One region of the Lysinibacillus sp. FSL R5-0849 genome, then DNA from elsewhere that is predicted to be linked to it. Evidence: riboswitches for the same ligand, from Rfam matches in the RefSeq annotation. Region 1 holds a riboswitch; each other region holds the start of a gene.

What was found. A riboswitch is a leader RNA that binds a small molecule or an ion and turns the genes downstream of it on or off. The one in region 1 is predicted to bind S-adenosylmethionine.
Region 2: another riboswitch for S-adenosylmethionine. It lies ahead of MKY80_RS18470 (methionine ABC transporter ATP-binding protein); the one in region 1 lies ahead of metA (homoserine O-succinyltransferase).
Region 3: another riboswitch for S-adenosylmethionine. It lies ahead of MKY80_RS01855 (O-acetylhomoserine aminocarboxypropyltransferase/cysteine synthase family protein); the one in region 1 lies ahead of metA (homoserine O-succinyltransferase).
Region 4: another riboswitch for S-adenosylmethionine. It lies ahead of MKY80_RS20450 (bifunctional homocysteine S-methyltransferase/methylenetetrahydrofolate reductase); the one in region 1 lies ahead of metA (homoserine O-succinyltransferase).

What each region holds. Positions count from the first base shown of each region.
Region 1 covers NZ_CP152004.1:2,482,011-2,490,294, reverse strand. Annotated here, with positions in the region: gene panF (sodium/pantothenate symporter) at 1-1,352, shown strand, start outside; gene MKY80_RS12125 (TSUP family transporter) at 1,397-2,167, opposite strand; gene MKY80_RS12120 (TrmB family transcriptional regulator) at 2,294-3,076, shown strand; gene MKY80_RS12115 (hypothetical protein) at 3,098-3,481, shown strand; gene MKY80_RS12110 (nucleotide excision repair endonuclease) at 3,529-3,900, opposite strand; SAM riboswitch class I at 4,103-4,212, shown strand; gene metA (homoserine O-succinyltransferase) at 4,311-5,246, shown strand; gene MKY80_RS12100 (endospore germination permease) at 5,302-6,828, opposite strand; gene MKY80_RS12095 (hypothetical protein) at 6,862-7,095, opposite strand; gene MKY80_RS12090 (Ger(x)C family spore germination protein) at 7,100-8,284, opposite strand, start outside.
Region 2 covers NZ_CP152004.1:3,729,233-3,737,516, reverse strand. Annotated here, with positions in the region: gene MKY80_RS18495 (acyl-CoA dehydrogenase family protein) at 1-1,158, shown strand, start outside; gene MKY80_RS18490 (arsenate reductase family protein) at 1,341-1,697, shown strand; gene gcvH (glycine cleavage system protein GcvH) at 1,779-2,159, shown strand; gene MKY80_RS18480 (hypothetical protein) at 2,251-2,592, shown strand; gene MKY80_RS18475 (thioredoxin family protein) at 2,608-2,919, shown strand; SAM riboswitch class I at 2,976-3,080, shown strand; gene MKY80_RS18470 (methionine ABC transporter ATP-binding protein) at 3,164-4,192, shown strand; gene MKY80_RS18465 (methionine ABC transporter permease) at 4,182-4,850, shown strand; gene MKY80_RS18460 (MetQ/NlpA family ABC transporter substrate-binding protein) at 4,917-5,768, shown strand; gene MKY80_RS18455 (nucleotide sugar dehydrogenase) at 6,445-7,770, shown strand; gene MKY80_RS18450 (polysaccharide deacetylase family protein) at 7,787-8,284, shown strand, end outside.
Region 3 covers NZ_CP152004.1:371,713-379,996, reverse strand. Annotated here, with positions in the region: gene MKY80_RS01865 (homoserine dehydrogenase) at 1-227, opposite strand, end outside; gene MKY80_RS01860 (hypothetical protein) at 699-1,085, opposite strand; gene MKY80_RS01855 (O-acetylhomoserine aminocarboxypropyltransferase/cysteine synthase family protein) at 1,416-2,720, opposite strand; SAM riboswitch class I at 2,837-2,950, opposite strand; gene MKY80_RS01850 (glycerol-3-phosphate acyltransferase) at 3,105-3,737, shown strand; gene MKY80_RS01845 (DASS family sodium-coupled anion symporter) at 3,939-5,420, shown strand; gene MKY80_RS01840 (succinate CoA transferase) at 5,501-7,021, opposite strand; gene chrR (class II chromate reductase ChrR) at 7,388-8,119, shown strand.
Region 4 covers NZ_CP152004.1:4,128,563-4,136,846, forward strand. Annotated here, with positions in the region: gene metH (methionine synthase) at 1-230, opposite strand, end outside; gene MKY80_RS20450 (bifunctional homocysteine S-methyltransferase/methylenetetrahydrofolate reductase) at 223-2,070, opposite strand; SAM riboswitch class I at 2,160-2,259, opposite strand; gene MKY80_RS20455 (protoporphyrinogen oxidase) at 2,362-3,756, opposite strand; gene MKY80_RS20460 (globin-coupled sensor protein) at 3,945-5,237, opposite strand; gene MKY80_RS20465 (tetratricopeptide repeat protein) at 5,866-7,152, opposite strand; gene MKY80_RS20470 (YdcF family protein) at 7,224-8,240, opposite strand.

The DNA.
Region 1 (8,284 bases):
CGTTTCTACAGGAGTATTTCCTTGGTGGTCGAGAAATGGGTGGATTTATCCTAGCGATGACAATGATAGCTACATATGGTAGTGCGAGTAGCTTTATCGGAGGGCCAGGAGTAGCTTATACGAAAGGGCTGGGCTGGGTGCTACTTGCCATGGCACAGCTACCTGCTGGCTATTTTGTCCTGATGATTTTAGGGAAAAAATTTGCGATTATTGCTCGTCGTTACCAAGCTATTACGCTTATCGACTTTTTACGAGAACGCTATAAAAGCCATGTCATTGTCATTCTGTCTGCTATTAGTATTATTGTCTTTTTATTTTCAGCGATGATGGCGCAGTGGGTAGGAGGAGCCCGTTTAATTGAGTCTTTAACAGGCTTACATTATACGGCGGCACTGTTTATATTTGCGATTTCAGTTTTAGTGTATGTTATTATTGGTGGCTTCCGAGCAGTTGCTTTAACGGATACTGTACAGGGCTCCATCATGGTTATCGGAACTGTCATTTTATTAATCGGTACTATTATTGCAGGTGGAGGCATCGATAAAATTATGACCTCGCTGGTCGCAGAGAATCCCAATTTCGTATCTCCATTTGGAGCAGAAGGGGATTTAACACCTCTGTATGTTTCAACATTTTGGATATTAATTGGTGTGGGGGTGGTCGGTCTTCCGCAAATCGCCGTGCGTGCGATGAGTTATAAGGATTCTAAAAGTATGCACTTAGCGATCATTATAGGCACGATTGCCATCGGGACGATCATGTTTGGGATGCATCTAATTGGTGTGTTAGCACGACCTGTCCTACCGGGCATCGATATTGGTGATAAAGTCATGCCACTCTTAACATTGAAGGTACTGCCGCCATTTTTAGCAGGGATTGTCTTAGCAGCACCAATGGCCGCTACCATGTCTACTGTCAATGCACTGCTCATGCTAGTAAGCTCAACGGTTGTCAAAGACATCTATTTAAATTACATGAAGCCAAAGGCAAGCGATGCAGAGATTAAGCGTGCCAGTTTTATAGTAACAACGGTCATTGGCTTAGCGGTTGTCCTCTTTGCACTCCATCCACCTGATTTATTAGTGTGGTTAAATTTATTTGCATTTGGTGGACTTGAGGCAGTCTTTATTTGGACGGTAGTTCTCGGATTATACTGGAGGAAAGCAAATAAATATGGCGCCATTTCGTCAATGATTTCAGGTATGGCTTTGTATATTTTCATTGACCGGTTCTATCCGACCGCTTTCGGTATGCATACCGTTACGATTCCTATTATAGCTTCCTTCATTATTTTTGTAATCGTCAGTCTTGCTACTAGTCATAAATTTAAGGACGAGCATTTCCTCATATAATGTAAAACAACGCCGCAGATTTTTGACTGTGGCGTTGTTTTTATTTAATGAATCATATAATCGTAGGCATTTTTTGCAAGGAGCGTCATCGTCACAATGATAAAAAGCGTACGGACAAAGCCGCTTCCTTTTTGAATGGCCATACGAGAGCCAAGCATAGCCCCACCAATTTGAGCAACCCCCATAACTAAACCATATACATAATGGATTTGACCTAAGTAAGCAAACATACAAACACCTGCCACATTACTTGCTAAATTTAAAAATTTCGCATTTCCTGCCGCCTTTAAAAAATCAAAGCCAACAAGCAAGAAGCTAAAGATTAAAAAAGAGCCCGTTCCAGGACCAAGAAACCCGTCATAAAACCCAATAGCAAATAATAGCATCATAAATAAAAATAAGTGCGTTTTAGATAGATTTTTAACCGTTGAGACAGCGCCCCAATCCTTTTTAAAGATCGTATATATCCCAACAGCCGCCAGCATGATAAGCATTAATGGTTTTAATAGGGCTGGGTTAATTAAATGAACAGTCCAAGCACCACATAATGATCCAATGAAGGCGAGAGGGAAATATTTCAGGACAGATCGAATTTCAAGCTGACCAGAACGGTAAAAGGAAATGGACGATGTGAGTGAGCCCATCGTGCCAGCTAATTTATTGGTTGCTACTGCAGCGGCGGGATTTAAGCCAACAAACAATAAGGCTGGTAAGGAAATTAAACCACCACCTCCAACGACAGAATCGATAAATGCTGCCAAAAATCCAAAGGAAATCAATAGTATTAAAATATGTACATCCACATCAAAAACCATGCTTACACCTCTTCTTTATTAGTTACTACTGAAATAGTAACTAATTTATTCGATGCTGTAAAGCCTAATTTTTTCATTGGCAAATGTTCACAACAGTAGCCTATAATAAAAATATGGAGGGATGATATGAATGAATTAATCGCCCAATTAAAAGAACTGGGATTGACAGAATATGAGGCAAAGGCCTATACAGCACTCGTACAAAATAGTCATGTCAGTGCCTACCAAGTTAGCAAAAACTCTGGGATACCAAGAGCTAGAATCTATGACATATTAAATGGTCTTGTTGAGAAGGGATTCGTACTGAAAGAGGAAACGGCGGATCAAACGACTTATTCTTCCATTCCTGTCGAGATGTTTTTGCAGCAAGTTCAACAGCGCTGGCAATCGAATTTTACGTCGATTAGTGATCAATTAGAAAAACTAGAAACGAAAGAACAAGAAACGGAACCTAAAGTGTTAATGCTAAAAGGGAAGCAGACAATCATCAATTATTGTCAAACCTTATTAAAAAAAGCAGAGACAAAAGTCATCCTATCGATGTGGGAAGATATGTACGATGCCTTACGCGAGGATATCGAAGGGGTATCACAGCATGTGGAGGTGCATGGCATTACCTTATATGTCGGGGAGCATCTGGCATCTATCGATCAGCACAGAGCCACACACTATACGAGAAAGACTTCTACACCCCATTGGTTTATTTTATCGGTTGATGGACAAGAAATGATTTATGGTCACTCGCCGTCAAACCAGGAAACCGCTTTTATAACGAATGATCCTGTGCATATTTATTTATTAGAGGATTATGTTTGGCATGATGTTCTTATCAATCGACTAGTGAAGCGTGATGATAAAGAGCTTGAGGACTGGATTGCTAAAGAACGTAAAGCATTTTTCTTAGAGTAGCTATAAGGGAAGGGGAGCATCTTGAAAAAATGGATGTTGCCAGTATTGTTTTATGTATTATGGATTGGCGGATGTGATTCTGCACCGCTGCTAGTTCCACCTAAGATTCAGGAGCTAACCATCGTTCCTGACCATATCCAACAGCATATTATAGCTCAAGAAAGAATTCAGTTATTGTATGAAGATGACATGACGTACTATCTTGTCATGTTTTCGAAAGGAAATGTGCTAGCAAGTGTGGCAGCAAATGAAGATCGGTTAGTCATTCATTTCAAGGAAGGAAGCGAGCAAAAGAAAGAAGCTCAACCGTATGTCTATGCCATCAATAAAAACCCGGAGCTGACGATTATTGAGCTATATATTAACGGCAAAAGCATGGCGATAGATCGCATGACTATGATGTAATAAAAAAACCGAAATCCCTAAAAAAGAGATTTCGGTTTTTGTTGATATTAATAAAATACTTTATCTACATTGTATTTGGAGCGGAACGTATTAATCGCATATGTTTCATAAATTTCACGTTCCATAGGATCTTCTACTTCATAGACTTCAATTTTGAAGACCTCGTCACGATAGTTTTTCAACGGAGATACATTGTCTTCAAAATGTTTTTTAATGCGTTGACGAATTTTACGTGCTTTGCCGACAAATAATAGCTCATTCTTTTCATTATAGAATAAGAAAATGCCGCCTTTATCACGTGTGATTTTGTGGAAGTCGATGAAACCAAAGTATGGTGTAATTGGGACATCACCTGGTTTTACATCTTGTTCGCGTTGGCGAATGACTACATCTGGTTTTGGAAATTCAATATTAATCAAAGTATTCACGTTCCTCTCTATTACTAAAGATATATGGTAACATAATAGCGGCATGTTTACCATAAAATTTCATGTAGAATAACCATATACAGCAAGCTTAGTGTTTATCAAATGATTGGAGAACATGCATAGGAATAACAAAATATTCTATGAATTATTGATATTCTAACTAGTCCATGTTACAATTCAAGATAATTAAATAATCTTATCAAGAGAAGCAGAGGGATTTGGCCCGATGACGCTTCAGCAACCTCTAACAAATGTTAGAAAGGTGCTAATTCCAGCAAAGGTTTTTCCTTTGAGAGATAAGAGTGAACGTGAAAAAAATCCTTCTCATTCTATCTCATATGGAATGTGGAGGATTTTTTAATTTTTAGAAAAAGGAGCAAAAAAAGAGAGGGGAACGCAAGATGCCAATTAATATTCCGAAAAATTTACCTGCTGGAGAACATTTACGTGAGGAAAAAATCTTCGTAATGGAAGAGGACCGTGCGAGAACACAGCAAATACGTCCATTAAATATATTAATCTTAAATTTGATGCCTGAAAAAGAAAAAACTGAGCTACAATTACTACGATTACTAGGAAATACACCATTACAGGTGAATATTACTTTTTTAAACACAGCTACTCATGAATCTAAAAATGTCAGTAAGTCTCATTTACAATTATTCTACACAACGTTTAACCAAATTCGTCATCGACGCTATGATGGTATGATCATTACGGGTGCGCCAGTAGAAAAAATGCCATTTGAAGAGGTTAACTATTGGCAGGAAATTGCTGAAATTATGGATTGGTCAAAAAAGAATGTGACATCCGTGCTACATATATGTTGGGGGGCACAGGCTGCTTTATATCATCATTATGGGATTGGAAAGGTCGAGCTTTCTGCTAAATGCTCCGGCGTTTATTCTCATGTGATTACTGATTTAACAGTAGATTTAGTACGAGGCTTTAGTGATTTATTTACAGCCCCTCATTCTCGCTATACATCTGTCTCGATTGACGAGGTTCGCAATCATCCAGACTTACGCTTATTATCCTATTCAGAGGATGCAGGTGTATTTATCGTGCAATCCAAAGATAATAAAAACATTATGATTACTGGTCATTTAGAATATGATGCGACAACATTAGCCGATGAATACAGTCGCGATGTTGCCAAGGGCATCCATATAGACGTTCCAGTAAACTACTTCCCAAATGATGATCCAGCAAAGGCACCGATGAATACATGGCGTGCCCATACGCATTTATTGTTCTCCAACTGGTTGAACTACTACGTATACCAAGAGACACCATATGAATGGGATTTTGTGGACGAAATTGAATATCATATTTAAATAACACTAAAAAGTCTAATTTCTTCGCTAAGCAGCTTGAAGGAATTAGACTTTGTTATTCTAGATTTTTCTTGTCAGAACTCGTTTTATCTGGTGGCGCCTGGTCGTCCTGTTTGGATGTAGCGTTGCCCGCTTCAGGCTGAGTCACTTGGCTGGAATTCGACATAGCAGATTTATCTTGATTGTCTTTAGTAGAGACTGGATTATCTGTTTTTTCCTGATTGGAAACTGTATTATCTGGTTTCGCCTGATTGTCTTGAGTGCTATCTGTATTAGCATCGTTAGTCTGATTATCTTGATTGGAATCCATAGTAGCAGGTTTAGCTTGATTCTCCTGATGGGAATCCTTATTATCAGGTATCGCCTGATTCTCCTGATTGGAATTCATATTATCAGGTTTCGTCTGATTCTCCTGATTGGAATCCATATTATCAGGTTTCGTCTGATTGCCTTGATTAGAATCCGCATGACCCATTTCAGTCGAATTACCTTGTGATTTTCGGTTACGAATAACAGCTACAATGAGTAGAAGTATGGGTAATAATATGGTGCAAACAAATGCATAAATTGGCCAAATCTCATCATTATAAATGTTGGAATGGACGATGTCTGGGTGAACAATTTGCGAAAGTCCGACCATAATAATACCCATTGGTAGGATAAGTGGACGGTGATCCTTCAATTTCATAATTTGTGCAATCCCGACAACAGTTGTATAGAAGTACATAAACGTTCGAATAAAAATGGATACGATCCACATAAAAGCCATGATAATTTCAATGCGCTGTAAAAAATTTCCGATAGAGATTCTTTGTGCTAGGGCATAACTAGGGAAAGTTCGCGAAGCCGTGTTGGCTGGCCCTAATACTAAAATAGATAGAGTAATCAATGTTACTAGAACAAATCCACCGAGAAGCATGCCTATGTAAAATCCTTTCTTTGAGGATTGCTGGACATTGACACTAGCAGGGTAAATCATTAATAACATAACTAACGAAAAAGAAAAGACACTTACAAAGCGGATGATACTATATAAGATGGATGTTTTGGATGCTTCCATAATCGGTTGTATATTTTCAAACTTAATTTGTGGGGTGATACTTACAACAAAGAAAATAAAAATTAAGACAAACATAGGGAAAAGTATTTCTGCTGAACGAGCAAAGTTTTCTATCCCTAAATAGGTAGCATACATAATTATAATAATAAACAACAAGGCAAATGCCATAGTAGGCGTCTCTGGCATTACCTCTGTTTTCATAAAAGCACCAATAAAATACAGTAATTCTCCTCCCGCAAATAGGGTAAGAGAAAGGAAGCCCACCACTGTGATTTTTCCAAAAAAGCGACCGAGAAGTTTTTCATTTGCTTCAATAAAATTCAGTGTCGGTGTTTGGTCCCCTAACGTCACAAATAATTTCACAACAAGCAAACTAAGGACAACACCAATACTTGCAGCAATCCACGCATCTTGCTTACTAGAGCTTGCAATACTTGAAGGGATGATTAAGATGGCAGTACCGATAGAAAGGAGGAATGTGATAATTGTAAATTGTCTTGAACTAATTACTTCTTTTTCCATATAAGTGTCCTCCAATTCATGACGATGTGTCTACTATTTTGTGAGTGAAACGATAAAATCTTTAATTGGTGTAAAAATAAAGGTTATAAAATCTAGAGGACTCGGGATATTTATTTTGAGAGCAATGCCCATATTAAGCGCTGTTCCAATTAGTAATAGGATTGAAAAAACAAGAATGGTTTTGGTCTCTTGTTGCTTTTTGAGTTTCGGGATATATAGTATCGCAATAATGATTGAAATGATTAAGATGGCTATTGCTAGTACCAATCCACTATCCCTCCTTTGGCTTTTTTAATAATGAGTTTTGCATTGTGCCTAAACCTTGTGTTGTCACTTTTACATGAACATGGATTGGTAGATCAGGAAAGATATTTGGCCAATCGTTTTTGATTTTTTTCCATTGTTTAGCATCTGCACGATGTAGGGCATCACCATAGCCTAAAACATCCACTTGGTATTGCTGTTGAATTTTTTCTAATGTTTTTTCAATACGTTCATCGATGCCCTGTGCTGTTTTTTTATTGATATAATCCACCGTTTTATTTTTCGTTAGATTGATATCACATTCGACCTCTCCTACATTTTGTTCCACATTTATTTGGACATCAATTTGCGGTTTCCCATTCTTAAATGATCCCTTTACTTTTGTGGAGGATTTCGTAATCTCAGTTGAGAGTGTACCTTGCTTTGGACAGGTGACGATTTCAATCGTACTTTGTATTTTGTCACTGAGAAAACTAATACTTTTACTTTCTCCCTCTGAAAGTAAACCAATGTATTGATCTCCTTTAAAGATGGCCAATCCTGCATATTTTAACAACACAGGTGTTTTAACACGTTGGACGTTTGTTTGATCGGCCCCTAACCGTTTATCCCCATGAACTTCAATCGCAGAAATCAAAGCCCCATTGTCCTTTTCACTGAGCCTTGTGACCAATTCGTCTATATTAATAGCAATAGTAGAGCCCCAAACTTTTTCAGAAACTTTGAGGGAGTTTAAGATTTTATTAGCAGGAACTTTTTCGATAGGTGTGAGAACATTTAACACTTCCTTAGCTGTAGCCTCATAAGACATGATGACATCGAAATCCTTTCTAAACTCATGGTCTCGTGCAATTAAATCTAATGAATCACTGATTCCATCTTTAGCGAGATCTTCACCTAAAACGACTACCTGTAGATGGGCAAAATATGGCTTCCGTGCAGCAATGGTAGTCATTTTGCGGATGGCCTCAAAAATTGTTTCCCCTCTAGAATGATAGCTGACAACAGGGGAGCGCTGAGTGGAAGCTTGTCGCATGGAAACCTCACTAGGATCAACTATTTGAACGGTAATCTCATACTCATCATCTACTTTGTCTATACCAAGCGCTACAACAATGGCTAATTCATTTAATTCACGCTTACTCCAGCAACCACTTAACAGTAAAGTGAGGATGCATAGTAAGCAGATTAC
Region 2 (8,284 bases), 1.2 Mb from region 1:
GAACGTGCATTCAAAGGTGTTTCTGTGGGTCCTGAAGAGAAGAAAATGGGAATTAAATCTTCATCTACTCGTACACTAGTGTTAGAAGATGCAGAAGTGCCAGTAGAAAATTTATTAGGTGAAATTGGTCGTGGGCATGTCATTGCCTTCAATATTTTAAATATCGGTCGCTATAAACTTGGGGTTGGAACAATTGGTGGATCAAAACGTGCATTTGAGTTAGCAGTACAATATACAAACCAACGTCAGCAATTTAAAACAAAGCTTTCTGACTTCAACCTTACAAAAGAAAAATTATCAACGATGGCTTCTCAATTGTATGCATCAGAATCCTTAAACTATCGTACTGTTGGTTTATTTGAAGATCGTTTAAGCCAGCTAAGTCCAGAGGAGCAAAAGGAAGGAAAAGTGATTGCAGGTGCTATCGCTGAGTATGCGATTGAATGCTCAATTGCTAAAGTATTTGGATCAGAAACATTAGATTATATTGCAGATGAAGCGGTACAGTTACATGGCGGTTATGGCTTCATGGCTGAATATGAGGTAGAGCGTATTTACCGTGATTCTCGTATTAATCGAATTTTTGAAGGTACAAATGAAATTAATCGCATGATTGTACCAGGTACATTTATGAAAAAGGCACTAAAAGGTGAGCTGCCACTATTACAAGTTGCGCAAAATCTACAGCAAGAGCTTCTGATGTTAATGCCGGAGGATATCGGTACAGAGCCACTAGCTCAGGAAAAATACTTAGTGAAAAATGCTAAGAAGATTGCTGTATTAGCGGCAGGCTTAGCAGCACAACGCTTTGGTGCGAAGTTAGATCAAGAACAAGAAGTTTTAGTGAATATTGCCAATATCGCTAATCAATTATTTGCAATGGAATCAGCTGTATTACGTACAGAAAAAGCGATTGCTCGTGATGGCGTTGAAAAAGCACATCAAAAATTGCTATACACTCAAATTTTCTGCCAAGAAGCATTTGCTGAAATCGAAAAAGAAGCAAAAGATACAATTCTTGCTTCCGCAGATGGCGATGCAGCACGTATGACTTTATCTGCATTACGTAAATTAACACGTAATAATCCATACAACCTAATTACGAAGAAACGTGAAGCATCTGTGAAATTAATTGAAGCAGAAAAATATATCGTTTAATCGTATGAAAAACGCTAGCTATCCGCAAATGGGTAGCTAGTTTTTTTATTCCAGATAAATTTATGAAAGTAACGGATAAAAATACAGAACCGATGGATAGACTTACGAAAATGAGCGAAGATCCACCATTCTAAATGATTATGATGGTATACTACAGAAAAAGACAGCAGAGGAGCATTTTTATGACGATTCAATTTTTCCATTATCCAAAATGTACAACATGTAAAAAAGCACAAAAGTGGTTAAATGATCATGACGTTTCCTATGAAGAGGTACATATCGTAGAGCAGCCACCAACAAAGGATGAAATAACAGCTTTATGGCAAGCAAGTGGACTACCTTTGAAGAAGTTTTTTAATACTTCTGGCATGAAGTATCGTGACCTTGGTTTGAAGGACAAGCTAGCTGATATGACTGAGGAAGAACAGCTTAAGCTACTTGCTACGGATGGTATGTTAATAAAACGTCCCATCGTAACAGATGGAAAAAAAGTAACTTTAGGGTTTAAAGAATCCGATTTTGAGCAAGCTTGGTTATAACCGTTTTTATCCTTGTTTTTATAGGAGAAGTATGGCACACTGAAAGTGAATATATTACATAATTATGGAGGGGTTTTTTGCATGAGCACACCGAAAGACTTACGTTACTCTGAAGAGCATGAATGGGTAAAAGTAGAAGATGGAAAAGTACGTATTGGTATTACGCACTTCGCACAATCTGAATTAGGAGATATCGTTTTCGTTGAACTTCCACAAGTTGGCGATGAAATCAAAACAGATGATCCATTCGGTAGCGTAGAATCAGTAAAAACTGTTTCTGAATTATATGCACCAATCTCAGGTACTGTAGTGGAAGTAAATGCAGATTTAGAAGATAGCCCAGAATTCGTTAATGAATCACCATATGAAAAAGCATGGATGATCGTCGTAGAGCCTGCTGATGCATCAGAAGTTGATAAACTTATGACAGCAGAACAATACGAAGAGATGACTGCAGAATAAGACAAGCCATAATCAAAAAACGTCGGAAACTACCGGCGTTTTTTATTATATAATAATGTATAAGTGGATATGTCTAAATGGAGGTGGCGTAATGTTCGATGGGAAATGCTTGATAGTAGAAGGACGCTCAGATAAGCTACAAATTGAGCCGATTTTGAACGAGAATGTTACAATACTATGTACGAATGGAACAATTGGAGTGCATCAATTAGAGGAGCTAATAGACCCCTATGAGGGCTGCGAGCTATTTACTTTTTTTGATGCTGATACTTCAGGCGATAAGCTACGCGCTTTAATGGACAGACATTATCCGGAAGCGGAGCATTTACGTACAATGCCGACATATAAGGAAGTAGAAACGACACCAAGAAAAGTGTTAGCAATGATTTTACTGCGTGCGCATTTCTCCATCCATAATGAATATATTTTATAAGGTTGCGTGAACTAAATGGAAGAATGGTCAAAAGAGCAGTGGGAGTCGGCTTTACAGTCGGGAGAAAAAGCTGCGTTTTATTTATATACACCGATGTGTGGTACTTGTGCAGTGGCATCGAAAATGATGTCAATTGTAGAACAACTATTACCTCACCTAAAACTAGGGAAAGCAAATATTAATTTTTTGGAGCAAATTGCTATTGAACATCAAATTGAAAGCGTCCCATGTTTACTTGTGTGTGATGGCGGCAAAGTGACAGAAAAGATTTATGCTTTTCAATCCGTACCATTTTTGTACGAATTGTTAAAAAAATCAATTGACTGAACTTTATTAGCGTGGTAAAGTAACAAATATATTACTAAAACATTAAATATATCGAACTCTTATAAAGAGCGGCGGAGGGAAGTGCCCTATGAAGCCCGGCAACCATCACATAGTGAAAAGGTGCCAAATCACTCAAAGATTTTTTCTTTGAAAGATGAGAGAACGGTTCAACGTATAATACGTGACCCCTTCTACTTGTCTATAAGTGGAGGGGTTTTTTTATATAAGAAAAGGAGTATTCGCTATGATACAGCTTCAAAATATAACGAAGAAATACAAAACAGCAAATGGCGAATTAACGGCAGTCAAAGATGTTAACCTTACTATTAATAAGGGTGAAATTTTTGGCATTATCGGCTATAGTGGCGCTGGTAAAAGTACGATGATTCGTTTACTTAATGGTTTAGAGAAACCAACAGCAGGAACAGTAACGGTGAACAATCAAGAATTTTCTTCGATTAAGGGTCAAAAGCTTAGAGCAGCTAGACAAAAGGTTAGTATGATTTTTCAACATTTTAACCTACTTTGGTCACGAACAGTTGCAGAAAACATTGCCTTCCCATTAGAAATTGCAGGTGTATCAAAAGCTCAACGTGAGGCACGGGTGAAGGAATTGATAGCACTTGTTGGCTTAGAAGGTCGCGATCAAGCATATCCATCGCAGCTGTCTGGTGGACAAAAGCAACGAGTAGGGATTGCACGTGCATTAGCAAATAATCCAGAGGTTTTACTATGTGATGAGGCAACATCTGCACTAGACCCAGAGACAACAGATGCCATTCTTGATTTACTGGTAGATATTAATGAACGGTTAGGGTTAACGATTGTCCTCATTACTCATGAAATGCATGTCATTCGCAAGATTTGTCATCGTGTAGCAGTGATGGAGGCAGGCGAAATTGTAGAGCGTGGGGAAGTATTGCAAGTTTTCCAGGCACCTCAGGCAGCCATTACTAAGAAATTTGTAGCCCAAATTACAAATACAAAGGAAACACAGGATACAGTAGAACAAATCAAAGCAAATTATCCAACTGGACAACTTGTCAAATTGATTTTTGTTGGTGAAAAAACAGAACAGCCAGTTATTTCACATCTAGTGAAGCAATTCGATGTGGAAGTAAGCATCGTACACGGAAATATTTCACAAACGAAAAATGGTGCATATGGTACCCTCATAGTCCAAATTGATGGGTCGAAAGCAAATGTGACTGAAGCCTTAAGCTATTTAAATACAGTGGAAGTACAAACGGAGGTGATTGCAGATGCTAACTAATCTCTTTCCGAATGTAGACTGGGATAGCATGTGGCAGGCTACGTATGAAACATTATATATGACGGCCATTTCTACAGTTATTACATTTATTCTTGGGTTAGCTATTGGAATCGTCCTATTTTTAACAAGTCCCAATCAGTTATGGGCTAATAAAATTGTTAGCTTTTTAACAGGGTCACTCGTTAACATTTTCCGCTCTATCCCATTTATCGTGTTAATTATTTTATTAATTCCATTCACTAAGCTTTTACTAGGTACAATCCGTGGAGCTAATGCTGCTTTACCTGCTTTAATTATCGGTGCGGCTCCATTCTATGCACGTATGGTATTAATTGCGTTACGTGAGATTGATAAAGGTGTCATTGAAGCAGCTCGTTCAATGGGGGCAAAAACATCCACAATTATTTGGAAAGTTCTAATCCCTGAATCATTACCAGCACTAATTTCGGGTATTACGGTTACGGCTGTAGCACTTGTTGGATATACAGCAATGGCAGGGATAATCGGTGCAGGAGGTCTTGGGAACTTAGCCTTCCTAGACGGGTTCCAAAGAAATCGCCAAGATGTGACATTAATGGCAACTATTTTGATCTTAGTAGTCGTCTTTATTATCCAATGGATTGGTGATTTCATTACAGAAAAAATTGATAAACGTTAATAAAACTGAGGTTATTCCGGTTCTTGCCGCTAACATATTTTCATCAAAATAAAGGGAGTGTCATAAATGAAAAAGTTATTAACAGGATTATTTTTATCAATACTTGTACTAGCTTTAGCAGCTTGCGGTACTGATAAAAAAGAGGATGCAAATTCAGCATCTGGTGATAAAACAGATAGTAAAGAAAACGTTACTTTAACAGTGGGAGCTTCTAATACACCGCATGCAGTAATTTTGGATAAAGCAAAACCGATTTTAGCTGAGAAAGGTATTGACCTTAAAGTAGAAACATATACAGACTATGTGCTACCAAACCAAGATTTAGAATCAAAAGAATTGGATGCAAATTACTTCCAACATATTCCGTATTTAGAGTTACAAATTAAAGACAATGGCTATGACTTCGTCAATGCTGGTGGTGTTCATATTGAGCCAATCGGTATTTACTCAAAAAAATATAAATCTTTAGAGGAACTTCCTGAAGGTGCAACAATCTTACTTTCTAATTCTGTATCTGATCACGGTCGTATGCTGTCATTATTAGAAGCTAAGGGCTTAATTAAATTAAAAGATGGTATTGATAAAACAGCAGCAGAAATTAAGGATATAGAAGAAAATCCTAAAAACTTTAAATTTGATGCGAATACTGCACCAGAAATGCTTGTACAAATGTACGAAAACGACGAAGGGGACGCAGTACTGATCAACTCTAACTTTGCTATTGATAATGGCTTAAACCCAATCAAAGATGCGATTTCTCTTGAAGACAAAGAGTCGCCATACGTAAACATCATCGCAGTACGTGCGGGTGATGAATCAAGACCAGAAATTAAAACATTATTAGAAGTATTAACGTCTAAAGAAATCCAAGACTTTATTTTAGAAGAATGGAAAGGTGCAGTAGTACCTGTTCAATAATTTAAATAAAAGGGTACCTAAGTAGTGAAATACTTACGTACTCTTTTTCTTTTTTTAATGAATTTTGATAGCTTTCGGAAAGTGACTATTTACAAGTTGTCGATTTCCGAGGAAATAAAAAGGCTATATAAAATAGTTACAACAACTTATGTAATGTCTATTCTACGTGCTTCAAAGGATTGTTCTACCTAATCCCTCCAGTATCGGTGAAAACCAATGCTGAAGGGATTTTTTTAGAGTTTCAAAAAAGGAAAAAATGTTAATTTTCTATTTATTAACATTCTTCAGTGTCGCTTATCAACTTTTTCATCTACACTAATAAAGCGACTCTAAATATATTTACTAAATATCTGAATAAATAATGAACTTTTTTGTTCTAAATACTAATAAAGTAGGCGTTTTATCGTGAATGAAGGAATTATTTAGAAATTGTTTAGTTGCAAGTAGTACTATATAATTGTTAGAAAAGTTTTTTTGTGAAATTTAGATTTTATTCATCTATTTTGACTAAAAAAATCATACTTAAGTATGTGGAGATGGAAGGGGTTTGGTGAAAATGGCAATGAGAAATGGCCTATTACGTTGCAGAATACTCGGCATATATAAGTAGATGAATAGATAACGAAAAAAATGGCTATAAAAATTACATGAAAGTTAAGCCAAAGGAGTTATTGTTATGACGATAAACACGAAATCAATGAGCTCAGCTTTATTAAATAAAATTCAAACAAAAAAAGCGACAATCGGGGTAATTGGCCTCGGCTATGTAGGTCTACCATTTGCCATTGAAATTGTTCAAAAAGGTTTTCATGTTTTAGGCTTTGATAAAAATCAAGAAAAAATCGCCCTGTTGCAAAACGGTGAAAGCTATATAGCTGATATCCCGAAAGAAAATATACAGTTACTATTAAAGGAACATCAATTTGAAGCAACCTATGATTTTTCCAAACTTGCTTCTGTTGATGTTGTCATCATTTGTGTGCCAACCCCTACAACGGAGGATGGCACTCCTGATATTTCCTATATAGAAGAAGCAGCTCACGATATAGGGTGCCATATTAATTCAAATGCACTAGTCATTCTTGAAAGTACGACCTATCCTGGGACGACAGAGGAAATTGTTCAGCCTATTTTGCAAAAACATGGCTTTGCGGTTGGTCAAGATTTATTTTTAGCCTATTCACCAGAACGAGTGGATCCTGGTAATAGTAATTTTTCAGTTGCTAATACACCCAAAGTTGTTGGCGGTGTTACTTCCACATGCTTGGAAGTTTCAAAGGTTTTTTATGAAACAGTCATTCATACTAGTGTATATACAGTAACAAGTCCGAAAGTTGCTGAAATGGAGAAATTGCTGGAAAATACGTTTCGCCAAATCAATATCGCTCTTGTCAATGAACTAAGTCAAATTTGCTATAAAATGAATATTGATATTTGGGAAGTCATCGATGCCGCCTCAACAAAGCCATATGGATTCATGCCATTTAAACCTGGCCCAGGAGTCGGTGGACATTGTATCCCTGTGGACCCTAAATATTTATTGTGGGCGGGTCAACAGCATGGTGTCTCAGCAACATTAATAGAAGCAGCAGATAAAATTAATGATTCGATGCCTAGCTTTGTTGTAGAGAGACTCGAGCAGTACTTACGTCTGCAAAATACCGAGCTACCCCAAGCAAAAATTGTTATTATTGGTGTCACGTATAAGCCGGAAATAAATGATTCACGCGAATCTCCCGCATTACATGTCATTAAACAATTACTTGATAATCAGTGCTCAATACAAATTATCGACCCTTTTATTCAAACATTCCCTGTAGAACAATCCCTATTCAATACAGTTCCTTTAACAGAGCAAATTATTAAAGATGCAGATGCGGTATTGATTTTAACCAACCATTCTAACATTGATTATTCATTAATTGATCAACAAGCGTCATTAATTTTTGATACACGTAATACCCATTTTTTATTTAAGAATAAAAATTATTACAAGCTATAAGGAGAGTTCATGGGACATGAAACAGCTAAAAATATGTGGGCTTCTACTCCTGATGTTCTTAGCAGGATGTCAATCCACTCCTCAAAAAACGATTCAACCAATTGATTCTACTATAGAGATTAAGGAAACGGATGGTACGATGAGTGATTCAATCAGCCATGCCGATATTATTAAGCCAAAAGTGGCTCTAACATTTAATGGCTTTGCGGATAATCAAACAATGGAGCTACTGCTGAAGAAATTAGATGAATCTAATATGAAAGCTACCTTCTTTTTAGAGGGGCTACGTGTGGCACAGGAGCCAGAGCTTGTTCGAGACATTTTAAAAAGAGGTCATGAAGTGCAAAACGGTACATTGTCATTTCCAGATGTCACAGCTTTAGACTATGATCAAACGTATGAGGAGATTTATTTAACGAATCAAATATTTGAAGAGCATTTAGGATATAAGCCGAAATATGTTCGAAGCCGTTCCGGTGATATTACAGATAATATGCGCTTAGCGGCTGCTGCT
Region 3 (8,284 bases), 2.1 Mb from region 1:
AATATTACTTGCATGCCTGGTTCAGCCAATACATCATCCATGCTTGTAGTCATCAAATGTGCTGTGCCTGGTACACGTTCGCGGCTAGCATCTGTTACTAAAATTTTCGCTACTTCCAACTCAATGCCTAATTTATTTTTAAGATCTTCCCGCTTTTCATTTAATATATGATAGATCCCTTGACCTACCGTTCCAAATCCTAAAATCGCTGCCTTTATAGTTGCCATTCTTATTATTCCCTCCAACTTACATTCCGCAGTTTCATCAAGCCAAACTCTCCGTGGGGTTGTGCCAAATCATTTGACACCAACCGCAGGCCTTAGCCAACCCTTAATTTTGGATAAATTTTGATATTCAGTACATGTTAGATCATATACAAATTCAAATAATTCGAAATTTAACTTAAAGAAAATTGTAACGCATATATATACTTTACACAAGAAAAATCTTTCTAGGAAGGACATTTGTTTTCCCTAGACGTGCAAAAGAAATCGGTTTCATTCCTTTTACTATACGTTTTTTTAGTTTATCCATAAAATTCGAACAAATATTGACTCTTTACTCTCAAATAATGATGTCTTTCTTCTATTATATATGTATGTTCAGACACCCATAAACCAGCTAAATAATTAAACTACTATAAAAAAGGCTCATTCCCTGTAGCAGCAGAGAATGAGCCTAAATATATGAGGGATTATTTAGCTCGCTTTTGAAAGCAATTGAAAACGATATTGTGTTAAAGCTTGTTGAACAATACTAATTTCTTCTTCTGTAAAATTTGGTATTGCATACGTACGTTCTACTAATTGAAATGTACCGTATTTCAAATAAAATTCTGTTGCTGGAAGCTGGATGTGGCTCACACCATACTTCTCATATGTCTCATAAATTTCCTTAATCGTATAGCCAATATCATCTGCGCAAACCTGTTCCTGATATGCTGAATGACCAAAAATTTGCTGCCATTTATGTTCCACTAATGTAAGGATGTGTTGAATGGATTGATTGTTAACAAATACATGCCCTTCATTTAGTTCATAAATTAGATAAGATGCAATGTTTTGCGCACTATAGAGATTACCCATTTTAAACACTCCTTTATCATCAGTTTTTTTGAAGAGTAGCCACTGGCTATGTAACTACTCTCCTATCTATTCAAAAGTGGGGGGAGCACTTATGAAAACATTTACCTTTTCAACGAGGTTTTTCCGAACACTTAACTTAATTCCAAGTATATAACAAGGTTTTAACAAAGTCAATAATACATATAAAATTACTTGGTATTATTTTTTAAAAGGTTCTGATAATTACCGGATGAGGTAATTGGTTAATGTAGCAACGTTTGACGTATACCAAATGAGGCTATTCGAATGAGAAAATACGTAAACGCTACAACACTCGCCTGTCATTCTATATTACGCTTCTACTGTTTGTTCAGTTGTTGCTGTTGCCTGAGTAATAGCCTGCTCTAAATCTGCAATGATGTCCTCCACTGCCTCTAAACCGATTGATAAGCGAATGAGCGATTCGGTTACGCCAGCTTGAATTAGTTCATCTGCTGATAATTGTTGGTGTGTAGTAGATGCTGGATGGATAATTAGCGACTTAGCATCCCCTACATTTGCCACATGTGAAAACAGCTTTACATGATCAATAAGCTTTCGTCCTGCTTCACGTCCACCTTTAATGCCAAATGTAAGCACTGAGCCGAAGCCATTTTTTAAATACTTTTTCGCCAACTCATGTGTTGGAAAATCTTCCAGGCCATTATAATTTACATACTCCACAGATGGGTGGTTACGTAAATATTCAGCCACAGCTAAAGCATTTTCATTGTGTTTAGGGATACGCAAATGAAGCGTCTCTAAACCTTGTAATAGATTGAAAGCTGCATCTGCACTTAACGTTGGTCCAAAATCACGTAACAGCTGTACACGCAGCTTTGTAGCAAATGCTGCAGAAGCTGTATCTATTCCATAGCGTAAACCATGGTAAGAAGCATCCGGCTCTGTAAAGCCTGGGAATCGCCCACTAGTCCAATCAAACTTACCAGCGTCTACAACAACACCGCCTAGAGTTGTCCCATGGCCACCTATCCATTTAGTTGCTGAGTGAACTACCACATCTGCACCGTAGTCAATTGGTGTAGAACCATAAGGAGAAGCAAATGTACTATCGATAATTAATGGTAAGCTGTTGTCATGTGCAATCTTAGCTACAGCTTCAATATCTAAAACCTTTAAGCTTGGATTACCGTAAACTTCTGCGAAGACAGCTTTTGTTTTATCAGTAATGGCAGCCTTAAAATTCTCTGGGTTTGTTTCATCTACAAAAATCGTTTTAATACCATAGTTTGGTAATGTATTAGCGAATAAATTATACGTACCACCATATAAAGAACTGGCTGCTACAATTTCATCTCCTGCTCCAGCTAGATTTAAAATAGAAAATGCAATAGCTGCTGCACCAGATGAAAGTGCTACTGCTGCCGTCCCACCTTCTAATAAAGCCACACGCTTTTCAAAAACATCCACTGTCGGATTCGTAATTCGCGTGTAAATGTTTCCCGCTTCCTCTAAGGCAAAAAGACGTTGCGCATGAGCAGTGTCTTTAAAAACGAAAGCAGTTGAACGGTAAACAGGAACTGTTCTAGAACCCGTCACTGGGTCTGGTTCTTGACCGCCATGTAACAGCAGTGTTTCTGGTTTAAAATTTGTCATTGTGTACCTCCATTTGGTTATTTTTTTACGATGGTACCGGAGATGAGGAGGATTTTTCTGTAGAAAACAAAAACCCTCTTCAGCTAAGAAGAGGGTTGCGGTTGCAAGTTTTCCTCCCCTTATCTGCCAGATCCAAGTAAGAATCTGTAGGAATTAGCACCTTAGTAAGTTCATCACCTACTGGTTGCCGGGCATCATAGGGCCTATCCCTCCGCCGCTCTTGATAAGAGTATGAGATTCAATTTCCATCGTTGTTACAAAGTATAAGCATAGAGTTTTTTTCTGTCAACATCTAAATTTTATTTTTTCCGAAACTTCTGTCTGCTCTTTTACGTAGTAAGAACGCATACACTATTTTAAAAAAAATTTGAAAGGAGTATTTTTATGGTAAAAGCCGTGATCTGTTTTCTAGTTGTTGGCTATTTGATTGGCTGTATTCACGGCTCTAAAGTGGCACAATTTTTATCCGGGGTTGATTTAAAAAAAGCTGGCCATGGCAATGCTGGTGCCTCTAATGCTACGCTTTCACTCGGCTGGAAATATGGCGTTTTAGTAGCTCTTATCGATATTGGCAAAGGCGTCGTAGCCATCGTCGGTGCACATTTTTATTTAACAGATGCAACACATTTAACAGCAGAACAAACATGGCTCCTCACCTATTTGATAGCTGCAGGGGTTATTTTGGGGCATAATTTCCCTTTTTATATGGGCTTCAATGGTGGAAAAGGGACTGCCTCTATCATTGGAATTTTACTTGCGGTTGATTGGAAGATTGGTTTATTTGCACTTATTCTATTTATTATTTTATCTTTTGCAACGAACTATTTAATTGTTGGGGTATTAGAGTTTTACCTCATTTTTTGTACCGCTACTTATTTATGGATTCCTGGGCTTGGCCCGACCATTATTGCCATTCTACTTTTTGCTATTGCTATTATTTTGCACATTGAAAATATTCAACGTTTAATCAATGGAACCGAACCTAAAGTTACTTCTGCCTTCAAGAAAAAGAAATAATATTTTTTAGGAGATATTTGTATTTTTTATGACCATAAATTATCTCTTTAATTACTATTAAAGCTGTAAAACAGACATATTTCGCTTCTTTTCATTCTATACAACAAATGGACGAATTCTTATCTTAAAAAAACATTATACTGACCGATGTTATGGATAATAACCGTCATTTTTACGTAGACGTAGAAGGGATGAGAAAATATGTCTTCACCTAAACAAACAACAACGAAGCGTAATTTAAAGCCTTTATGGATTGGGTTGGCTTTTGCTTTATTAATTATCATTATTTTTTTACCTAATAACGGTGAGCTACCTGTATCCGGACAGCGCGCTTTAGCCATTTTAGCTTTCGCGGTTATCCTGTGGGTAACAGAGGCCGTTTCATATCCTGTTAGCTCTGCAATGATTATCGCACTCGTCACTGTTTTACTAGGACTTGCACCATCCATGGATGATCCAACAACACAACTAGGTACTGCTAGCGCCTTAAAACTATCATTAAGTGGTTTTAGTAACTCTGCCGTGGCCCTAGTAGCAGCGGCTCTTTTTCTAGCAGCAGCCATGCAAATTACCAATTTGCATAAACGACTTGCTCTTTGGATTCTTTCACTTGTAGGAACAAAAACAAAAGCCATAGTTTTCGGTGCAATATTAGTTTCAATTGCCCTTGCATTTTTTGTTCCTTCAGCTACTGCACGTGCTGGCGCAGTAGTCCCTATTCTTCTTGGAATGGTCGCAGCATTCGGTTTACCACGTGATAGTCGACTTGCTGCTTTACTCGTTATTACTTCTGTACAAGCCGTCTCCATTTGGAATATCGGTATTAAAACTGCGGCAGCGCAAAATATGGTTGCTTTGAATTTCATCCAAGAGCAATTTAATGTGAATATTTCATGGGGTGCTTGGTTACTTTATGCTGCCCCATTCTCGATTATTATGTCAGTAGCCTTATTTTTCATTATGATTACGCTTATTAAGCCTGAGACGAGCAATATTGATGGTGGTAAAGAAGTCATCAAGAAACAATTGGCTGAGCTTGGGCCGTTAAAAGCACCTGAGATTCGGTTGATCGTTACATCATTAGTTTTACTATTTTTCTGGGCAACGGAAGGCAAGCTCCATCCATTTGATACAACAACGGTTACAATTATCGCCATTGCTGTACTACTAATGCCTAAAATCGGCGTTTATTCATGGAAGGAAGTTGAACCTCATATCCCTTGGGGAACAATCATTGTCTTTGCAGTAGGTATTATGCTCGGAACTATTTTGCTGAATACAAAAGGTGCATCATGGTTATCAGATAAAGTTTTTGGTTCACTCGGTCTAGATACTATGCCAATTCTTGCTACGATTGCTATCGTAACATTATTTAATATTCTTATTCATTTAGGTTTTGCTAGTGCAACAAGCTTAGCCTCTGCACTTATACCAGTGTTTATCGTGTTAGCTTCCACATTAACAGCTAATGTTGATCAGGTTGGTTTTGTTATTGTACAACAATTTGTTATTAGCTTTGGTTTCCTATTACCAATTAGTGCACCACAAAATATGCTTGCCTATGGTACAGGAGCGTTTACAACAAAGGATTTCCTGAAATCAGGTATCCCACTAACGATTCTCGGCTTCCTCCTAATTTTGCTGTTCTCTGCAACTTATTGGAAATGGATTGGCCTACTTTAAACTCTAATCGTCTTAGATAAACTTATACAACAAAAGGCCTTGAGGGAGCAGCTGTCCTTCAAGGCCTTTTTATTAGAATTCTATTTTGATAAAGCTGGGTCTTTCATTGTCCCACTTTTTGCGTAATTGACATGCCATGACAGCGCTTTTTCAAGATCATGTGGCGTATGATGTCCACCAGTTGCCTCATTAGCGTCGTTAAAATATTGCCATAGCTGCTCACGATAGTCAGGGTGAGCACAATGATCAATAATTAGACCTACACGTTCTCTCGGAGCAAGCCCGCGTAAATCAGCCACTCCCTGCTCTGTTACGATAACATCAACATCATGCTCTGTATGATCCACATGCGATACCATTGGGACAATGCTCGAAATATTCCCACCCTTAGCATAGGATTTAGTCACAAAAATACCTAAACGCGCATTGCGGGCGAAGTCACCCGATCCCCCGATACCATTCATCATTTTAGTGCCAGAAACATGTGTAGAATTAACATTTCCGTAAATATCAACTTCTAATGCCGTATTTACTGAAATCAAACCGAGTCGACGAATAATTTCTGGTTGGTTAGAAATTTCTTGTGGACGCAGTACTAATTTATCCGCATACTTGTCAAAATTCCCATAAACACGGTTTCCTACTTGTTCAGAGAGGGTAATGGAAGTAGCAGAAGCAAAATTCACTTTTCCTGCATCGATTAATTCAAATACTGCATCTTGAAGTACTTCTGAGAATACTTCTAGGTTCTCAAACTCAGAATCTTTAAAACCAAGTAACACTGCGTTCGCCACTGATCCAACCCCAGATTGAATTGGACGCAAGCTTGTTGTTAAACGTCCAACTTTAATCTCTTCTCGTAGGAAGTTTAACAGATGATTAGCCATAATATCCGTTTCCTCATCAGCAGGAACGATCGTTGATGGCGCATCTAAAATATCAGAAACTACGATACCTTTTACTTTATCTAAATCTAACGGAATACCAATTGTACCGAGACGATCAGACACATTTTGCAAAGGGATTGGGTCCCGTTTCCCCTGTTGTGCAGGAACGAAAATATCATGAACACCTTCTAATGCATCAAGTTGTGCTATGTTTAATTCAATGATGATTTGATCTGCCTCTTGCACAAAAATCGGAGAGTTACCAACTGAAGTTGTAGGAATTAATAAGCCATCTTCTGTAATAGCAGCCGCTTCAATAATTGCAAAATCAATAGGTCCTATAATGCCTTGGCGAACCAACTCCGCATTATGAGATAAATGTGCATCTACAAATGTGATATCACCACTATTAATTTTATTGCGAATACCAGCATCTGCCTGGAAAGGTCCTCGCTTGCGAATAACGCCAGCCTCCGCTAGGTATTGGTCTACCTCAGGGCCTAGAGATGCTCCTGTATATATATCTACCTGGAAGCTCTCTTTTTTAGCTTTCTCTACAAGAGCAAGAGGTACAACTTTTACATCTCCAGCACGAGTGAAACCACTCATCCCTAATACCATGCCATCCTTAATCCAAGATGCTGCTTCTTCTGCTGTTACAACCTTGCCTCGTAATTGCTCATGACGAAGCTTTTTCGCTAACTTTTCTTCCATTCCTTATTCCTCCATCCCACTTTATTTTTGTTCAACTAGTATTTGGTTCCATTATCTCTGTCATCAAAATTACCTCTGCTTCAAACAAATAGGCAGGAGGCTTTATCCTTAATTAAAAGAGCTAACCCCACTCCTCTTCTGCATAAGAATAATCTAATTTTTGGTAGCACAACCAAATAAAAAGCCGATTATATAATTTTATACTATTTAGAATATTTAATCTATATCAAATGAAATATTTAACTTTCCGAGATAATTTCTACATTTCCAAACTATTTAAATATAATTATCTACCCCTCTTTAATCGATTTTGATTGGAAAGCGTGCTATGCTCTTGATATATAAGTGACAAAGGAGAGTAGACAAATGGTTAAAGAATTATTACGAAACCATTCTTCAGTAAGAATCTATGATGGAAACCCGATTTCAAAAGAAATTATTGAAGAATTAATCGCAACAGCCCAAATGGCTGCCACGTCACATTTTGTGCAAGCCTATAGTGTTATATGGGTAACAGATGCAGACAAAAAAGAGAAATTAGGATTACTCTCTGGGAATCCCCGTCAGTATGAAACTTCTGGTGGAGCCTTTGTTTTTTGCGTTGATTTCAAACGCCTACAAATGGCAGGTAAGTTAGAGGGAGTAGATATCGTGGCAGATTCAGCCGAAAATGTCCTTGTTGGAGTTGCTGATGTATCATTGTTTGCACAAAACTTTGTTATTGCAGCAGAATCAATGGGATATGGCATTTGCTATATTGGAGGAGTGCGCAATAACCCTTCAGAAATAAGCGATTTATTTAATTTACCTGATCACGTTTTCCCGTTGTTCGGTCTAACAATTGGTGTACCTGTTCGTCGTAATGAGGTAAAACCACGTTTGCCTGTGTCTGCCGTATTACATGAAAATGAATACAATGCCGAGAAGTATGATGAACTTTTACCAGCATATAATGAGACAATGGAAGCCTATTATAATAGTCGATCATCTAACAGAAAAATCGATAATTGGACAAAGCAAATGGCTGATTTTTTAATTGAGCAACGTCGTCCTCATATAAAAGATTTTTTAGCTACGAAAGGATTTAACTGGAAATAAACAACTTTTTTCTAAAATGGGGTTACTATCGAATGATAATAACCCCATTTTTTTCATAATATCGATACTAATTTGTATAAACTCTAGTCATTATGTCTCGATATATCTATTAAGTACAATAATAAATTAAACGTAAAGACTCTTCCATTTTCAAACAATTCCATT
Region 4 (8,284 bases), 1.6 Mb from region 1:
CCACCAAATGTATTTGTACAAATAATATCTGCCCCTGCCTCTAAGTACTTATGATGAATTTTCTCAATGACATCAGGTCTAGTAAGCACTAAATTTTCATTACAGCCATCTAGGTCCTCTCCACCAAAATCATCTGCTGATAAGTTTTCATTTTGCAGCATGGTTCCCATTGCGCCATCTAGAATTAATATTCTTTTATCAAGTTGTTCTTCAATCATGTGCTTAGCCATTTATACTTACCCCTTTTTTCTGTTCATCCAATTGCTCTATATATTTCATTAATTCTAATGTCACATCGTAGCGTAAAAATGGTGTAATAAGGTAAATACCTTGGAAATATTGCGCAGCCACTTCTACTAATTCCTTGGCAATTGCAATCCCCTCAAGTGTAGCGCGTTCCTTATCTTCACCACATGCTTTCATCCTTGATAAAGCATCTTCAGATAATTTTATGCCTGGCACCTCATGATGTAAAAACTCTGCACTTTTATAACTCGTAACGGGCATAATGCCAATATAAATCGGTGCTTGTAAATGCTTCGTTGCTTCATATATTTCTATAATTTTTTCCTTTGTATAAACAGGCTGTGAAATGAAATAGTCTGCTCCATGCTCAATCTTTTTTTCTAAGCGTGCCACAGCACGATCTAAAACACGAACATTAGGGTTAAATGCAGCAGCCACAGAGAAGTTAGCCTTTTTCCGTAGTGGTTTCCCTGAGAAAGAAACCCCTTCATTTAATTGTTTAATTAATTGGATAAGCTCCATCGAGGAGACATCATATACGCTAGTGGCACCAGGGAAATCTCCAACCTTCGTTGGGTCACCCGTAACAGCTAGCACATCATGAATTCCTAAGGCATTTAACCCCATTAAATGTGATTGAAGACCAATTAAATTACGATCTCGACAGGTAATATGTGTAAGGGGGCGCACGCCATTAGTACTTTTCAATAACGCCCCCATTGCAATATTGCTAATACGTGGGGATGCCAATGAATTGTCTGCCATCATCACTACATCGGCACCTGCCTCATATAGTTGTTTGGCCCCTTCAAGAAATCCATCTATTTCTAAGTGTCTAGGTGTATCCAACTCTACGATGACCGAGCGTTCACGCTTTACTTTTTCATGAAGTGGTTCAAATTTAGCTGGCTCGGCATCACGAACAATTTCAATCTTTTTAGGCTTCGCATGCTTTTCACTAACTGGTGATAGCTCTTCTAAATACTTCTTTGCGGCTGCAATATGCTTTGGTGTCGTACCACAACAACCCCCAATTAAGCGAACACCCTGATCACGCAGTTCAACAGCAGCGCGACCAAAATAATCAGCCTCCGACTCATAAACAACACGCCCGTCCTCTAAATCTAATAGCGAAGCATTTGGATAGGCTGACATAAATGCCTTTGCCGGAAGTTCTACAGCCTCAAACGCTTGAATCGTATGATATGGACCTAGACGGCAATTGACACCAACAATATCTGCACCAAGAATCTCTAACTCATGTAGCGCATTATTTAAAGACATACCATTTTGTAAAACACCAGGCTCATGCATAGATACTTGAGCAATTATCGGTATATTAGTTTTGGCGCGTAGCACGTTTAATGTTGCTGTTAATTCTTCAAAATCATAATAAGTTTCGAGTAAAAGGCCATCAGGATTTCCTGCAAGTAACACACTTGCCTGCTCTTCAACGGTCGCTAATATGTCATCTAATGTTGCATCGCTTTTACGAATGCCACGAATTCCACCAATTGTTCCTAAAACAAATTGACCGCCATCCGCTGCTGCTCGCTTAGCAATAGTAATAGCTGCTTCATTAAATTGTTTGACACTTGATTCTAGTCCATAGCGAGCTAATTTAATGGCATTGGCACCGTACGTATTCGTTTGAATAATATCAGCACCCGCTGCGATATATTCTCTATGAATCTTTTCAATTAATTCAGGTCTCTGAACATTCATTTCCTCATGACAATACTCCAATCCATAGCCATACAACACTGTGCCTATTGCACCGTCTGCCGTCAATACATGCGTTTTTAATTTTTCAAGCAATCCCATAAAACTAGCCTCTCTTCCTCTATTTCTGTATAATAAAAAGCCTTCTTTTATATAAAAAGAAGGCTTTAACGACTCATCATTATTGTTCCTTCTCATCTTCGACTCAACGGTCTTCTGGATTTAGCACCTGACAAAAAGTTGGTTGCTGAAGCTTCAATGGGCCAGTCCCTCTGCTTCTCTTGATAAGAATTATTAAGTATGAATTTTTTAAATAATTAAAAGAATCATATCGTTTACAGACGAATGAGTCAAGACTATTTCACATAACAAAGAAATTATTTGCTTAAAAACTTAGAAATTGGATAGTTCTTCTGCAAGCTCTTCACCAATTTTTTTCCCATTTTGAATGCAAGCACCAATACCTACTCCAAAATAAGAGCAACCCGCTATCGATAAATTCGGATAGTTTTCATTCAGCTCTAGTAGTAAGCCTTGTAGCGCTTCCCGGTGAGCTAAGTCATATTTAGGCATTTGATCAATCCACTTTGTGACATTCACAACGGTTGGCTTTTCATCAATTCCTAGGCTTTTCCGAACATCTTCTAAAGCGACGGCTGCCAATTCGTCGTCAGTCATTTTACGTAACTGCTCATACGCCGGATTAATACTCTTATAGAATAGGCGAACAAGTAGTTGATTGTTTTTCGATGTATGCTTCCACTTGCGACTCGTCCAAGTTGCTGCATTACAAGTGACATCAGAATTATGCGATACAATATAGCCTGTTCCATCCGCAGGTAAGTTTGCATCAGGCACATCAAAGCCTAGATAAATAGTAATGGCTGATGCTGTAGTAAACTGATCAAAATAATGTGTTAAGGAGTCGTCCTGTAATATACTTTGAACCGCTTCATTCGGTAGCGCTAGAACAACATAATCTGCCTCAATGTATTGACCATTCGCTAATGAAATCGAATACTTGTTCCCCGTTTTTTGGACATGATTTGTGGCTACCCCTTTAATGATGTCTACCTCTGTTAATGTCTGTTCTAATCGCTCAATTAAAGAGGATAATCCATTTTGAAATGAAATAAATTTTTTATTAGCAGCTTTAACAAATTGCTCACGATTCGCATCAAAACCTTTTATGATACTTCCATAGTCATTTTTATAGTCAATTAAATACGGTAAAGTGGAGGCAATAGAAAGTTGGTGTAAATCACCAGAATAGACACCTGCTAAAACAGGTGCAATTTGATTTTCCACAAGCTCTTCGCCAAGATAATAAGTTAAAAATTCCCCTATTGAGCTTTCTTTTGTAAAACCTGCATTGGGTAAAGTTAAATCTTTTAAAGCTTCTTGTTTGGCCTGGTCAGAGATAAGTGTGCTTTCCTCAAGTGATGCCACACTCATAGGTATACCGAAAGTAGAATCCGCTGGAATGGCGTGCAGCTCGTTATTTGTATAAATATAGGATATACCTGTTTCGTTGTAAACGAGATGATCTTCAAAGTCTAGCTCCTGCACTAGCTCCATTACACCTTTATGGCGAGCTACGATTGAATCAGCACCAGTTTCCATAATAAAACCTTGTTCATAGGCCGAATATAGTTTGCCACCTAAATATGTATTTTTTTCTACGAGCACTAGCTGAACATCTAAATTTTTTTCCTTCACTTGGCGTTGCAGATAATGCATTGTGCATAAACCAGTAATACCGCCACCTAATACAACAACTGTTTTCATAGTAAACCGCCCCTATTTTTAGTTCTGTCTACAGTATAAACTTATTTTCATTGAAAATTACGTTAAACCCTTTACAAATTTAGCAAAAATAGAGCTATCTCAACTGTGAGATAACTCTAGCTCCAAGAATATGCTTCTAAACACACATTATAATGAGTACTATAGTGTTTAATATAGCTACTAGTGATCTAGCTTTTTAAATTTTGGGCAAAGCTAGCTAATTTTTCTGCTGAGTTCGTTACTTCAGTAAAAGAACTACCCAACCCACTTAATATACCTGCGATTGCTTGTATTTTCGTCGCCATGCAATCATTTTGATCTTTTGCTTCTGTCATTGCCCCTACTATATTTGTAAATTGTCCTTCCGTGTGTAACATATTATCCTCACCAGATGCCACCTCATCTTGGATATGAATGAGAGATTGCTCTAATTTCCCGGTGCGTTCACTCGTTTTTTGCAACAATAATGCAACAGCGGTGACAGATTCCTTTGTTTGAATGGATAATTTACGTACTTCATCAGCTACTACACTAAATCCCTTCCCTGCTTCTCCGGCACGGGCTGCTTCAATAGCAGCATTTAAGGCCAACAAATTGGTCTGATTGGCAATATTGGTAACGACACTCATAATCGTTTCCATTTCCTTCGACATATCAGATAATTGTTCAATATTTTCTTCTATATCATGAAGAGATTGAATAATATTATGCATATTTAGTGATTGTTTCTTTAAACATTCACGTCCATCCAGTGCTTGGTTTTCAGCCAGCGTAGACACTTCTAGCGATCTCTTTGCCAATTGTTCAATTTCCCCAGACTGCTCGCTTAGTCTGCAAAATGAATTATTGGTTTCCTGTGAAATGGTCGCAAGCAATTCAGAGGAGTGTACAATTTGTCGTTCAATTGCTTCTTTTTCTAGTTCCATGTTTTCTTTATGCTGTTCAACTGTATTTTCATATGCCTCTAAAACAAGTTGCTGCTCGAAATTACAAATTTTAGAAATGGCCCTTATTGTATTAAACTGATCTCGCGGATGATCGATATGCTGTTCAACCAAGTCTATAAATGAGAGAGATAAATCTTGGAACGCGCAAATATACCATTGTGTTCTAAGCCCAATATGTACGTGCACCTTTGCAATTTTCACACGCCTTTGGTAAAATTCCTCATCAATCGTTCCGTTAAACATTTCAATAATGTGCTGCCGTAACGTTATTTTAAGCTTTTCTACAGAACTATGATGACTAATAATATTTACCAAATGTTGTTCGGTACCGATCATATTGTAAAAACGGTTTACGATGTGATCAACATTGTCCATAACATACGGCTGGAATGCTTTTAAATATTGTAAGTCTTGCTTCGTTACATTTAGCATTTCAATTTGCTTCACCATTAATTGGCGATTAGACAGCTCCATTTTCACCGTATATTGCTGTAAATCCAACGCCTTCGTCTTACTCTGTTTTTGAAAAATCACTTATCTTCCCTCTTTCGTTCCGTTTACTTTATCAGGCTGAGAAACAATAAATACCTTTTAGCATATTGATTGATACAACAAAAAATACCGATTAATAGGCTGACCATATTACTATGTTCCCATTTGCTTCAACTATTTCATTTGTCACACTGCTTCCTCCAAAAGCAGCCACACATTGTTCTATCATGAATAAAAGGTGAATTGCACTCAACTAACAGATTTTCTCTATACATTGACTACAGTCGATTTATTTATGTATGATTTCATTTCAAAATTACTCATTTACCTTAAACATTTTAAAAATTACTGTCAATTTTATTTATACCATAATTTTACATAACATATATATAAAGTCCTTACTACTACATTGTCTGAATTTCACCAAAAAAAAGCTACCACAATATTATTGGTAGCCTTTTGTTTCATTTGTTTGTTTGATTATGCTTATTTTTTTTATCTTTTTTCTATTTTTCAATTGATTATCATTAAATTTCACTATATTAATATTTTATACCCTTATTCTAAATAATTATAAATACTCATAAATAAACCCTCATACAATACAAAAGGATTATTAACTTAGACCATATAAATAATCTTAATGAACCATTAAATTTTAATATAAAATTTACAATTCCTTAAGTTCCTCTACTAATTTTGCGGCTTCTTCTATGCCAGCATCTGCTGCAAGTCCATACCACTTAATAGCCTCCTTCAGATTTCTGGCCACTCCCACACCTTTATTATATATATGACCAAGCTGTAGCTTCGCATCTGCATCGCCTTGCAGAGCAGCCTGTTTAAACCAATGAATGCCCTTTTCAATATTTCGAATGCCTGTTAAGCCTTTACTCCAAATAAATCCTAGATCATAAAAGGCATCGATATGAAATTGCTCTGCTGCTCTTTCATACCAAAATAAACCTCGATTTATATCTTTTGCTTGATCAAGACGCCCCTCTAGATATATACCGCCTAGACGATACTGTGCGTCCACATATCCTGTTTCGGCAGACTTTTTATACGCATTAAAAGCTGCATTCGTATCTTTTTTGACTCCTAATCCTTGCTCATACATAATTCCTAGCGTAAACATAGCCTCCGCCACATTCTTACTAGCTGCAAAATCAAACCATTTTCTTGCTAGAGTAAAATCCTGCGGCACACCCTCTCCATTAAAGTACATATCCGCTAAATTATTGGCAGCATCGGCATGCCCCTGTAAAGCAGCCTTTTCATATAAAGAAAAAGCCTGAGTATAATTCTCCTCAACACCGACTCCCTCAAAATAAAAATTCCCTAGCACGTATTGCGCATCTGCATTTCCTTGGGCTGCGGCTAATTCGAACCATTTTAGTGATTTTTCAGGTTGAAAACAATTCCCTTCCTTAGCATTGTAATACTCCCCTAGCTGATATTGTGCATCCGTGTCCTGATCCTCAACCGCCTCTTTATATAGATCAATCATTACCTCATGATCTAAGTCTTCTTCATCTAAAATCTTGACTTGATTATCCTGATGGCAGAAATACCATTCAACTACATCAAGTACATCATCTACCACTTCTATTCTGCTTGTTAATCTTTCGAGGGATGAAATTTGCCAAATGAGTATATAGATTGGTTGTGGAATAGCATCACGCAACACATCATCATACTCTGCTAACAGCGTTAATACATTGTCCTGCACAGATTGAATTTGATCTGAATGGACAATTTGCAAATGTCGCTGTTGCTGATCTTTTAATAACCCTCGCACTATTTGATACAGTATTTTTTGCAAGGCTGTTAAGTTAACTTCAGTGAATGTTAGTAATTTTATATGTTGAGCAAACCATGTATTTTTCGTTTGTATGATTTCTTGTAGGGAATGAATGCGTTCCTTATTGCGCTTAGCTAAAATTTGCTCGTACATTGTTTTCCTCCCTTGCACATTATGTAAAAAACTGCCTTGCCACTATTATATGGAAGACAGTTGAATTTTGGTTACACATATGCTCGCAACAGTAAGCCTATAAATAGCGCAATGATTAAAAAAACTGTAATATGGGCCCATTTATTCATTTCTAATAAGCCTATAAATTCTCTTGTAAATGCATTAGGGACATAGTAGAAGGCTGTTTTTGAGCCAACCCCTTCTGCATCTAGTTTTGCTTTTTTTGCATAGAGACTTGCGCGAAATACGTGAAAATTATTTGTCACAAATATGGAACGGTATTTTTCGCCTTGAGCATGTTGATCCATTATGTTTTTCGTAAAAATCATATTTTCTTCTGTATTGGTCGACTGATCTTCCATTAGAATTTTATTCGCAGGAATATCATGGACATCTAATAAATAGGTTTTCATAGCCCTAGCCTCTGATACTTTTTCATCAGTCCCTTGACCACCTGAGACAATGATAAATGGTCTTTCCCCGTACTTTTTGTATTGCTTTACCGCTTCATTTAAGCGACTTGCTAAAAGTGGTGGAACTCTATCGCCAATTAATCCTGATCCTAGGGCTATTATATAATTTGGTTCATAGCGAATAGGTGTGAAATGATACAATACAGCATATGCTAGGACACTTGTGTATAAAAACATTGTATAGCCAAAAATTAAAAACGCATAGAAGAAAAGAATATGCCAAAGCACATTTTCAATCTGAATAAAAATGACGAATACATACCATATCATCATAATAACAAAACTTAGCCCCAAAATAGCTAACATTAAATTCCGTACTTTACGTCCTTCCTTCTCTAACAAAACCTTACTATTGAAAAACATGGCTATAGATAAAATAAACATGATACTAGGAAAGCTTCCTAGCATAATAAAAATTCCCATTTCTGAAATGATGCCCTGATCATTTGGCAGTAATAAAGGATAGTGTATAATGATCGCTCTGATTATATATATCCCTATTAAACCAAGAGCTACCGCGTTGAGGAAACGCCTTTTTTCTGTCAGATACAGCAATAAAAATATGGAGATGAAGGTTATTAATGTGACTAGCATCGTTTCACCCCTTTCTATTGTATAATTTTCACAAATACTTCATC